DNA from 3 places in the Kribbella sp. NPDC048928 genome. Region 2 is predicted to be linked to each of the others. Evidence: riboswitches for the same ligand, from Rfam matches in the RefSeq annotation. Region 2 holds a riboswitch; each other region holds the start of a gene.
The links. Region 2 has a riboswitch for FMN ahead of ribB (3,4-dihydroxy-2-butanone-4-phosphate synthase). Riboswitches for the same ligand answer to the same signal wherever they lie in the genome.

Region 1: another riboswitch for FMN. It lies ahead of ribD (bifunctional diaminohydroxyphosphoribosylaminopyrimidine deaminase/5-amino-6-(5-phosphoribosylamino)uracil reductase RibD); the one in region 2 lies ahead of ribB (3,4-dihydroxy-2-butanone-4-phosphate synthase).
Region 3: another riboswitch for FMN. It lies ahead of ACGFI6_RS22470 (6,7-dimethyl-8-ribityllumazine synthase); the one in region 2 lies ahead of ribB (3,4-dihydroxy-2-butanone-4-phosphate synthase).

The regions. Positions count from the first base shown of each region.
Region 1 covers NZ_JBICUC010000012.1:211,669-215,541, reverse strand. The annotation lists gene ACGFI6_RS39315 (bifunctional 3,4-dihydroxy-2-butanone-4-phosphate synthase/GTP cyclohydrolase II) at 1-358, opposite strand, end outside; gene pnuC (nicotinamide riboside transporter PnuC) at 360-1,034, opposite strand; gene ACGFI6_RS39305 (riboflavin synthase) at 1,031-1,636, opposite strand; gene ribD (bifunctional diaminohydroxyphosphoribosylaminopyrimidine deaminase/5-amino-6-(5-phosphoribosylamino)uracil reductase RibD) at 1,637-2,647, opposite strand; FMN riboswitch at 2,848-2,981, opposite strand; gene ACGFI6_RS39295 (MFS transporter) at 3,077-3,873, opposite strand, start outside.
Region 2 covers NZ_JBICUC010000002.1:337,287-341,159, forward strand. The annotation lists gene ACGFI6_RS08420 (sugar-binding transcriptional regulator) at 1-961, opposite strand, end outside; FMN riboswitch at 1,061-1,194, shown strand; gene ribB (3,4-dihydroxy-2-butanone-4-phosphate synthase) at 1,278-1,892, shown strand; gene ACGFI6_RS08430 (transketolase family protein) at 1,876-2,844, opposite strand; gene ACGFI6_RS08435 (transketolase) at 2,841-3,719, opposite strand; gene ACGFI6_RS08440 (sugar phosphate isomerase/epimerase family protein) at 3,835-3,873, opposite strand, start outside.
Region 3 covers NZ_JBICUC010000005.1:87,114-90,986, forward strand. The annotation lists gene ACGFI6_RS22450 (hypothetical protein) at 1-270, shown strand, start outside; gene ACGFI6_RS22455 (winged helix-turn-helix transcriptional regulator) at 602-955, opposite strand; gene ACGFI6_RS22460 (EthD family reductase) at 1,077-1,388, shown strand; gene ACGFI6_RS22465 (TetR/AcrR family transcriptional regulator) at 1,459-2,040, shown strand; FMN riboswitch at 2,115-2,290, shown strand; gene ACGFI6_RS22470 (6,7-dimethyl-8-ribityllumazine synthase) at 2,353-2,811, shown strand; gene ACGFI6_RS22475 (pyridoxamine 5'-phosphate oxidase family protein) at 2,862-3,347, opposite strand; gene ACGFI6_RS22480 (hypothetical protein) at 3,468-3,873, shown strand, end outside.

The DNA of each region.
Region 1 (3,873 bases), on a different contig from region 2:
AGGCCGAATCGGCGAGCACACGGATCGTCCGGGCCCGGTCGGCCGCGGAGATGCCGGTACTGATCCCGTCCCGCGCATCCACGGAGATCGTGTACGCGGTCCGCATCCGCTCGCGGTTGTGCGGCGTCATCAGCGGGATCCCGAGCCGGTCGAGCTCGGCGCCCTCCATCGGCACGCACACCACGCCGGAGCTGTACCGGATCAGGAACGCCAGCAGCTCCGGCGTCGCCTTGGACGCGGCGAAGATCAGGTCGCCCTCGTTCTCCCGGTCCTCGTCGTCGACCACGATCACCGGCCGGCCGGCGCGAATCTCCTCGATCGCGTGCTCGATCGTGTCCAGTTTCAGTACGTCGCCCATGTCAGCCCACCACCACCGGTTCGGGCGTCGCCGCCCGCTCGTTGTTCTGGATCTTCCACCAGGACGCGAATCCGAGCACGCAGAACAGCCCGTACACGACGTACATGGTCGCCGACGGGTAGAACTTCGCCTGTACGAGCAGCGGTACGCCGACCACGTCGACCGCCACCCAGATCAGCCAGAACTCGACGAACCCGCGGGCCATCCCGTACGTCGCCAGGATCGAGCCGGTGAGGATCCACGCGTCCCACTGCGGCCCCCACGAGCCGAGCGCCTTCAGCACGAAGTACGCGATCGCGTAGATCACGACGCCGATGCCGAGCAGCTCGAGCCGCTGCCGCGCGGTCGCCCACTTGGGCTGGACCGCGGACGCGGATCCGCCGTGCCGGGTCTGGTACCAGCGGTACCACCCGTACAGGCTGATCAGCGCGAAGAACACCTGACGGCCGGCCTGGCCCCAGAGGTCCTTGTCCTGCGGGGTGTCGAAGATCCCGCCGATGAAGACCGTGAACAGCAGGACGTTGCCGACAATGCCGACCGGCCACGCGGCGACCAGCCGGCGCATGCCGAACAGCGCGCTGGCCAGACCGAACACGTTGCCGACGATCTCGCGGACCAGCACCGGCGAACCGGCGATGGTGACCTGCGACGTCAACAACCAGTCAACGGGATTCACTTGGTGCCTCCGGCAAGTAGTCTCTCGACGTATTTCGCGATCACGTCGACCTCGAGGTTGACGGTGTCGCCGACCTTGTTGCGCCCCAGTACGGTGAGCTCGAGCGTGGTCGGGATCAGGCTGACCCCGAACGTCCCGGACGCGTCGTCGACGTCGGTCACGGTCAGCGAGACCCCGTCGATCGCGATCGAGCCCTTCTCGGCGATGTAGCGCAGGATCTCCGGCGGCGTACTGATCCGGACGTCCTCCCAGTGCTCACCGGGGCTGCGTGACGCGATCGTGCCGGTGCCGTCGACGTGGCCCTGGACGATGTGCCCGCCGAGTCGCTCGTGCGCGGCGACCGCGCGTTCGAGGTTGACCGTCGAGCCCTTCTCCAGTCCGCCGAGGCTGGTCCGCTGCAGCGTCTCGCGCATCACGTCCGCGGTGAACGTACCGCCGCCGTACTCGACGACGGTCAGGCAACAGCCGTTGACCGCGATCGAGGCGCCGAACGCGGCGTCCTCGGTCACCTTCGGCCCGCGGATGCTGAGCCGCGCAGCGTCTCCGTCCAGCAGGTCCAGGGACTCGATCGTGCCGAGCTCTTCGATGATGCCGGTGAACATCTACTTTCCTCCCAGAGGAACCAGGGTGAGCCGGACGTCGTCGGCGAGCCGCGTGACGTCCGTTAGTTTGAACCGCCGCAGGTGGTCGATCGATTCCGCGCCGAGATCGCCGACCGCGGCGTACCCCGAACCGAGCACGGCCGGGGCGACGTACGCGACGATCTGGTCGACCAGACCGGCGCGCAGAAAGGCTGCGGCCAGCGTCGGGCCGCCTTCGAGCCAGAGGTGCCGGATCTGCCGGTCGTCGAGCTGCCGGAGCACCTCGGCGGGATCATGGGTCGGCAGCAGCAGCGTCTCGGCGCGGTCGTTGCGGACCCGGGCCGACTCCGGGATCTCCCGGTCGCCGACCACCACCCGCAACGGCTGCCGAGCGGCCGGTACGTCGTCCTGATCGCGGACCGTCAGCTCCGGGTCGTCGTCCAGCACCGTCTGGGTGCCGACGGCGATCGCATCACACTCGGCGCGCTGCCGGTGGACGTCGGCGCGGGCGAGCGGGCCGGTGATCCAGCGGCTGGTTCCGTCCGGCGCCGCCGAGCGCCCGTCGAGCGTCGTCGCGAACTTCCAGGTGACGAACGGCCGGCCGACCCGGACGCTGTGCAGCCAGACGTGGTTGACCGCTTCGGCCTCGGCCTGCAGGACGCCCTGCACGACCTCGATGTTCTTGCTGATCAGCTTCTCCGCACCCCCCGCCGCGGTCCGGTTCGGGTCCGGTACGGCGTACACGACGCGTGCGACTCCGGCCGCGATCAGCGCATCGGCGCACGGCCCGGTCCGGCCGGTGTGGTTACAGGGCTCCAGCGTGACGTACGCCGTACCGCCGCGAGCCTGGGCGCCGGCCATCCGGAGCGCCTCGACCTCGGCATGCGGGCCGCCGGCAACAGCATGGAAGCCCTCGCCGACCGGATGCCCGTCACGGCCGGTGATCACACAGCCGACGACCGGGTTGGGATGTGTACTGCCGGTGCCACGTGCGGCCAGCTCGATGGCACGCCGCATCCAGGCGACATCCATCGGCGACACGTCGTTCACTACTCGGGCCCCTCGTCGTCACGGACGCACTCCGGGGCCTCCGGCCGGCCTGTCTGCTCCGTCGCCCACCGGGATCTCACCGATCCCGGCACCCGGTCCGTTGCCGGACCCTGCCGCCGTCACGTCCCGCGGGCCTCACAGCCCACGCTCCGCGCCGCCGGGCGCCAGAGCACACCCGCCGACCGCGTGCGCCTCCCATCCGGACTTTCACCGTCGGTCCTGGAATTCCACCAGGTCAACCGATCGCCGAACCGCAGCGACCGGGTCGCGGACTGTTACCGCCGGCTCGGAATTACACCGACCCCGGAGCACGCGAGTGGGTTTCACTCGTACTTCAAGTATGCCCTCCCCCACAACCCGCACCACGACCCAGGTCACATCCTGGTCCTCGACGCACTTGGGAGACGTGCCCTAAGTGTGGGACGGGTCGGGAGTGCATGGCAGGAGGCGGCGGGTGAGGGCGAGGGCTGTTGCGGCGACCGCGCAGGCGACTGCGACCGCGATGATCAGCGGGCGGTAGCCGAACGCGTCGGCGAGACCCGCGCCGGCCAGCGGGCCGGCCGCCTTGGCGATCGTGGTCGGCGTACCGAGCATGCCGGCGATCGTCCCGAACCCGGTCGCGCCGTATCGGTCCAGCAGGATCGCCGGCGTCGCGATCGACGACACCCCGAACCCGAGGCCGAACAGCACCAGACACCCGACCGCTCCCGCCACATGACGCCCCAGGACGGGCAGCAGCCCGATCGCGATCCCCTGCACGAACAGGATCACTGCAGTAACCGTCGCCATCGGCAACCACCGCGCCGACACGCTTGTGACCAGCCGCCCGGTCACCGACAACAGCCCGAGCAGACCAGCCAGGCTCGCCGCCCGCGCCGGCGGGTGCCCCAGGCTGACCAGATACAGCACGAGGTGCACAGAGATCACGGCCAGCGCCGCACTGTGTACGACAAACGCTCCCGCGAGCAGCCAGAACCCGGGATCGCTCAGCACCCTCGCCGGCGACGTGCTGTGTCGCACGCCGACAGCCGGCCGCGGCGGACGCCGCCGTACGGCGATCAGGTGCAGCGGGACCGTGATGGCGGCCACGGCACCCGCCAGGATGACCAGCGCAGTACGCCAACCTTGCGCGTGGGCGAGGTATCCGGTGAGCGGGATGAAGATCGAGCTGGCGAGCCCGCCGACCAAGGTGATGGTGAGGATCGAGT
Region 2 (3,873 bases):
ACCGGTGGGCCATGGCGAGGTCGGTGATCAGGATGTTGATCCAGCCGCCGAGCAGGGCGGCGCGGATCGCGGAGTACTTGCGGTCGCCGCCGGCCACACCGATCCGGCGCGGCACCGCCAGCAACTCCTTCGCGGTCACCCCGATGACCCGCTGGTCGAACGTCGAGCGCACGAGCTTTCCCTCTTCGTCGAAGAACCGGAAACACACGTCCCCGACGGCACCGAGCCTGCGGAGCTCGTCCTGGTCGGCCTCGGCGACCGCGTTCCCGCTGCGCTGCAGCAGCGGCGAAGGCTCGAGGCTGCCGATCCCGACCAGGGCGTCGGTGAGTTGTCCCCACGTGCCCAGAACGTCCCGAACTGACACGTCGCTCATCATCGCCCGGCGTACCGCAGGCGTCCCGACCAGGCCGGGCGCGGGCAGGTACACCGGCATCCCACCGGTCAGCTCGGCGAACCGCGCGGTCAGCCGCGTCGCCTGCATCTGCACCGCAGCGTCGCCCAGACCGCCGACGATCTGCACCACCTTGTCCACCACCGGGACGCTCTTGCGCGGCATCCGGTCGACGGCCGCGATCAGCGTCTCGCTCCAGGACGAGATCCCGACCACGTGCCCGCCGGTGAGCGTCATGTCCAGGTACGCAGAGGCGCCCGACCCGAGCGCGGGCAGCACCTCGTCGCCGGCCCCGGCGGTGTCGACGACGACCGCGTCACGCAGCCCGTACCGGCCCTGCAACTCGTCCTCGAGGTCGCTGTGCACGCCGCTCGGCATGGTCACCACGGTGTGCACGATGCCGACCTCGACGGCCTGCTTGAGCATCCGGGACACCCGCGCCTGGGACAGGTTCAGCTCGGCGGCGATCTGCGGCTGGCGGATGCCCTTCTCGTGGTACATCCGGGCCACCTTCGCGAGCAGCCGCAGCTCGTCCAGCCCCGGCTGGCGCACACCACGGTTGCTGTTCACGGGTCCCCTCTCACGATGATCAGACTGGACTATAGGCAGATGAGACGGACAAGACACTCCCGAACTGCGGACGTGCCCTAAGCTGATCGGTGAAAGAACACACGTGCTCTGGGGTCGGTGAAATTCCGAGCCGGCGGTGACAGTCCGCGACCCGCGACTTCGTCAGAAGTAGCGGTTGACCTGGTGGAACTCCGGGACCGACGGTGAAAGTCCGGATGGGAAGACGCACGTGGCAGCTGCACGTCCCCGGACGGGGTCGTGAAGCTTGTCGTTGCCCCGGAGTGCTGGTGAACACACTGCCGAGAGGACAGCGACCGTGAACACCCTCACCAGCCTTGACACCATCGAACGTGCCGTCGCCGAGCTCGCCGCCGGACGGCCGGTAGTCGTCGTCGACGACGAGGACCGCGAGAACGAGGGCGACCTGACCTTCGCCGCGAGCCTCGCAACGCCCGAGCTGATGGCCCTGCTCGTCCGCCACACCAGCGGGTACGTCTGCGCGCCGGCCGCGTCCGAGATCCTGGACCGGCTCGAGCTGCCGTTGATGGTCCCGAACAACCAGGACAGCCTGCGAACGGCGTACACGATCTCCGTGGACGCGGCGACCGGCGTCGGAACCGGCATCTCGGCCGCGGACCGGGCCCGGACCGTCCGTGTGCTCGCCGAGCCGTCGGCGCAACCCGCGGACCTGATCCGGCCCGGCCACATCCTGCCGCTGCGCGCGGTCGACGGCGGAGTCCGGCAGCGGCCCGGTCATACCGAGGCCACCGTCGAACTCGTCCGCCTGGCCGGCCTGCCGCCGGTCGGTGTGATCGGCGAGCTGATGAACGACGACGGCACGCTGATGACCGGCACCGACCTGCGGGCGTTCGCCGACGCTCATGGCTTCGCGATGATCTCGATCGCCGACCTGGTCAGCTACCTGTCGTGACCAGTTTGCGGGCGGCTGCGGCGATGCCGTCGGCGGACAGGCCGTACCGGTCCAGCAGGTAGCCGGCCGACCCCGTGGGGGCGAACTCGGGAATCCCGAGGATCGTCACCCGGGCCGGATGCTGCTGTACGACGGTCTCGGCGACCGCACCGCCGAGACCGCCACCGGACACCGCCTCCTCGGCGGTCACGATGCCGGCCGTCTCCCGCGCGGCCGCGACCACGGCCTCGGTGTCCAACGGCTTCACCGTCGGCATCGAGAGCACCCGCGCCGAGATCCCCTCCCCGGCAAGCTGTTCCGCGGCGGCCAGCGCCCGCCACAGCACGGTGCCGTTACTGATCAGCGTCACGTCGCCGCCGTCCCGTACTGTGATCGCCTTGCCGAGCTCGAACGAGTAGTCCTCGGCGTACACCTTCGGCACGCTCATCCGGCTGACCCGGATGAACACCGGCCCCTCGGACGCAGCCGCCCAGCGCAACGCGGCCGCGGTCTCGATCGGGTCAGCGGGCACGATGATGGTCAGGCCGGCGATCGCGCGCAGCCAGGCGATGTCCTCGATCGAGTGGTGCGTCGGGCCGAGTTCGCCGTACGCGACACCGGGGCTCATCCCGCAGAGCTTGACGTTGGTGTTCGAGTACGCGACGTCGGCCTTGATCTGCTCCAGCGCGCGGCCGGTGAGGAAGCAGGACGCCGCCGACACGAACGGGATCCGGCCGCCGTTCGCCAAGCCGGACGCGACGCCGACCATGTCCTGCTCGGCGATCCCGACGTTGATCAGCCGGTCCGGGAACGCCTTGCGGAAGCTGTTCAGCTTGCTCGATCCGACCGAGTCGTTGACCACGCCAACGATCCGGTGGTCCGCGTGCGCGAGCTCGGCGAGCGTCTCGACGTACGCGTCCCGGCAGTCGTACCGCGGCTGGTCCGCGATCGAGCGGGTCTCGACGACTGTCATTGCAGCTCCTTCAGGGCCTGCTGGTACTCAGCGGCATCCGGGACCCGGTGGTGCCAGGCGACGTTGTCGCTCATGAACGAGATCGGGTGACCCTTGTGCGTATGGGCGATCACGAACGTCGGCCTGCCCGGCTCGACGGGCACCGCGGACAGTACGTCGAGCAGCTCGCCGTGGTCGTGCCCGTTCACCTCGACGACGGCGAGCCCGAACGCGGCCGCCTTCGCCGGCAACGGGTCCAGCTCGTTGGTCTCCTGGGTGGTCGCGCCCTGCTGCAGCCGGTTCCGGTCGACGATCACGGTCAGCCGGTCCAGCCGGTACTGCGAGGCGGCCATCATCGCCTCCCAGTTCGAACCCTCTTGCAGCTCGCCGTCTCCGACCAGGACGTACGTACGGCGCGACGAGCCGTCGAGCTTCGCGGACAGCGCGTGTCCTACTGCGATCGGTAGACCGTGCCCGAGCGGACCGGTGTTCGCCTCGACGCCGGTCACCTTGTTCCGGTTCGGGTGCCCGTTGAGCGCGGACAGTGGCTTGAGGAACGTCGCGAGTTCCTCGACCGGCAGGTACCCGAACGCGGCCAGCGTGGTGTAGAGCGCCCCGGCGACGTGGCCCTTGCTCAGGATGAAGCGATCCCGCTCGGGGTCGTTCACGCTCTGCGGCGAGATGTCGAGCACGGCGCCGTACAGCGTGGCCAGAATGTCGATTGCGGAGAAGTCGCCGCCGATGTGGCCGGCACCGGCGTGGTGCACCAGCTTGAGGTCCTGGATCCGGATCTGCCGGGCGGCCTCGGCGATGTGCGCGACCCGCTCGGCGCGCTCCGCGTGCACGGGCAGTCGCCCGGGCACCGGCATTGTCGTGTGATCAGTTGTGAGGGTCATGGGGCCTCCCGGTCTGGACTGAGGAGCGGAGGGAGCGAAGCGACCGGAGCGACGAGGGAAGACCGGGAGGCCCCATGACCACGCCGGCGCCGAAGGCCCGGCCAAAAGCACAGCGTCATGCGATCTCTGCCATGGAACTCAGCAGGACCTTCTG
Region 3 (3,873 bases), on a different contig from region 2:
ATCACCGCATTGCCGACCGACACCACCAACCCGTCCACAGCCGGAGCAGCACCCGCTATCGCGCACCTCCGCGACGCGCTCGGCAGCAACAACGCCGCCGACCTGCTCCAGCCGCTGACCGCAGCCGGCGAGCAACTCCGCGACACCCACCCGGACCTGGCCGGTCAGGTCACCGATCTGACTCGGACCATCGATGCCATCCGCATGACAGACCTCGCCGGCCGCACGCCCGCGCTCGACGCAACAGACCCGGCGACCGAGGCGCATTGAGCATGGCGAGGGCGTCTCACGCCCGCAAGACCGCTGTACGGCAAGCCTGACCACTGACGTCGGCAGGCATGCAGGCTGTTTACGGCGATCGGGTGTGGGAACCGATCGCCGACGATCCAGCCGGGAGGGGTGCTATGACGGTCGGTGGCATTGACACCTATTACGACTACGACCAACGGCAGTGGATGTTCCGGCGCCTCGGGGGTGGCCCCGTACGACAGGTGCCCGTCTGTCCTGTCGTACGAGGTGCGCCGGAGGCGGAGGCTGAGCGACCACCAGTTGCGGACCCGCGCGTGCCCGCGAAGGTGCGGACGGTGCGAGATCAGAAGTGTTAGCGGGCGTCTTCCGGATCGGGGGTGGAGAGGGTCGCGGCCCAGTCGGTGGACCAGCGGATTAGGGGGCGGAGGGCGCGGCGGGCGCTGTGGCCCAGCTCTGTGAGGGCGTAGGTGGTGTCGGGGTGTTGCTCGACGACGCCTGCGTCGACCAGCTCGGTCAGGCGTTGCCGCAGGACGCTGGAGGACATGCTGTCGCAGCGCTCCTGCAGTGCGCGGAATCCGACCGGGCCGTGTTGCAGCTCCCAGATGATTCGCAGGTTCCACCTACGACCGAATAGGTCGAGTGCGGCCATCAGTGGCCGGCCGGTGCTCGATCCTCGGACCGCGCGTCCTGGCCTGGGTGTCGCCATCCGTCGTTCCGTCCCATCTTGCGGCTTCGATATCCGACACACTATCGTGCACCACATCGATTCGATTTCCGAAGCGCACAGGGGTGGCTTCGGGGGTCGATCACCACCAACGGAGGATGTTGTGCACAAGCTGCTGGTCCTGTATCCCGAGCCCGTCGATCCCGACCACTTCCGCGAGTACTACGTGAGCACCCATCTCCCGCTGGTCGCGAAGATGCCCGGCTTGCTCGCGTACCGCTACAGCTTCGAGGTGACGGCGACGCAGGGGGAGCCGCCGTACTTCGCGGTCTTCGAGGCCGAGTTCGCCGACGCCGCCGCACTGACCGCGTCGAGGGCGTCCGCGCACGGCCAGAAGGTGAGTGCCGATGTCGCCAACTACGCCACCGGTGGTGTGGTCGTCATGGACTGTCCGATGCAGAACGGCACCATCTGAGGCTCCTGCAGGTGGCTCGGCCAGATACTAGAGGTGTCTCTCTACAAGCCGAAGAGATATCGTCGCGGGCATGGGGAGACCGGCCACGCATACCGCGGACGCACTGCTTGACGCGGGCGTTGCGCTCTTCGCCGAGGGTGGCGCGAGGGCGGTGACGATGGCCTCGGTGGCGCGTGCTGCGGGTGCGCCGAGTGGATCGGTGTACCACCGGTTCCCGGATCGGCCTGCGCTGCTGCACGCGTTGTGGGCGCGGGCGGTGCACACCTTCGACGAGGCGTACCGGCTGCAGCTCGGCGACGCGCCCACTCCCGCCCACGCGGTCACGTCGACTGCTTGGATCGTGGATTGGTGTCGCGAGCAGCCGGGGACTGCTGCCGTACTGCATGCCGGCCATCGGGCGTTCTCGCGCGATCAGTGGGCGGCGGCCGACATCGAGGCGCTGGCGTCGTACGAGCGCAGCCGGGACCGGCGGCTGGCCAAGGTCGTTCGCGGGATCGCCGTTGCGGCGGATCGGCCGCGGGACGAGATCGCGTTCGCGATGGTCGACCTGCCGCTGGCGGTCGTTCGCCGGCACCTTCCGGGATCGGTACCGGCGGCAGCGACCGAGCTGGTACGGCGGCTGGCAACCTCCATCATCCTCGGCGACTCGTGATCGGGCTGTGCGCGAAGTCCTCGTCTGCTGTTGATGATCGTTGAAGTTGTGGAGAGATACCTCTAATATCGGAGCTGCGTCTCAGGGAGGGGTGGAAGTCCCCACCGGCGGTGATGGCGGCCCGGCCGATCCGGGCAGGTCGAGCCCGCGAGCGCCGACCTCGTCACGCGTTTCAGCCGGCGGGGGAGGGTCAGCAGATCCGGTGCGACTCCGGAGCCGACGGTCACAGTCCGGAATGAAGAGAACGTGACAGGCGAGGTCGTCTCGTCCGGTCACCGCACCCCCTGGGCATGTGTGTGAACAGGAGGAACAGTGACACACATCCCCACGGCATCGACCGACAGCTCACGCATCGCCGTGATCGCGTCGCGCTGGCATGCCGACATCGTCGACCAGGCAGTACGAACCTGCGTCGACGACCTGCGTACCGAAGGCCGCCAGGTCGACGTGTACAAGGTCCCGGGAGCCTTCGAGATCCCGTTGAAGGTCAAGCAGCTCGCCTCGACCGGGGAGTACGCCGCGATCGCGGCGTGCGGGCTGGTCGTCGACGGCGGGATCTATCGTCATGAGTTCGTGGCGGCGACGGTGGTGGATGCGCTCATGCGGGTTCAGTTGGAGACGGGCGTACCGACGTTCTCCGCGGTGCTGACTCCGCTGCACTTCCACGAGCATGACGAGCATCACGCGTTCTTCCGCGACCACTTCGTGATCAAGGGCCGCGAAGTCGCCCGAGCAATCATCGAAACCCTCACCGCCCCCAAGGTCGCCTAAGCCAGTACGCCCGCCCGCCGCCTGCCCGGCTGCCGCCCGGGCAGTTCGGGTTAGAGCGCGTGTGTCAGGGGGCCCAGGTTGAGGTTTTGGATGCGCTCGACGGTTACGTCGCGGACCGTGGGGAGTGAGCCCCAGAGGGCTTTGCCTCCTGGGGTCCGCAGGAGTGGTCCGACGGCTCGTTGGAAGCGGCCGGTTTCCACTGGGGTGCTTTCGCGAGGCGGGCCCACGGAGCCGATCAACCTGATACCAGGGGAGCCGGTGAATCGGCCGCGCAGTGCGGCTCGCAGCCACAGGCGTTTCCCGCTGTCGACGGCGATGATGGCGACTCTCGGTTCGCGCTCGAGGTTGGCCGCGAGTCTTGAGTTGAGTACGTCGAAGTAGAGCGCGGATCCCTTCTCGGTCAGCAACAGCGACCCGATCGGTGTGACATGTGGGGATCCGTCCGGGTTCGTGCTCGCGATGCTGCAGTGCAGTGAGGTGCGGATCGTACGGCGGACGACGCGTCTGGCCTGTGACCACTGGGCTTCGGTGATCATGAGCTACCGATGCGGTCGGGGGTCATCGGCCCTCCTTTTTTAGAGTGTTATCTCTAGAATGGTTGAAGCATACTCGCGGTGTGTCGGGTGTCACGGCGCCGGAGCGTGGGCAGTGCGACGATGCCAGTGGCGGAGTGCAGCGCCGAGCAGGAGTGCAGCGCCGAGAAGAGGTGGCGGATGATCGGCGATCGGTGGGGCGTCACCGACGAGGAGACCGAGGCCTCGTACGCGTGCGACCGATTCGCCCCGAAGCCCACGGTGCAGGCCTGGCGAGCTGTCACGATCGAGGCGCCGACGAGTGTCGTGTGGTCCTGGTTGATCCAGGTACGGCTCGCTCCCTACTCGTACGACCTGATCGACAACCTCGGACGCCGTTCGCCGCGCGAGCTCTTGCACCTCGACGATCCGGAGATCGGGGACCCGTTCAGCTCCTCCGGCGGACGGCCGCTCGGTCGGATCGTCGCGCTCGTCCACGAGGAGCACCTCACCGGACAGATCATCGGCGCCACCATGACGTACCGGCTCC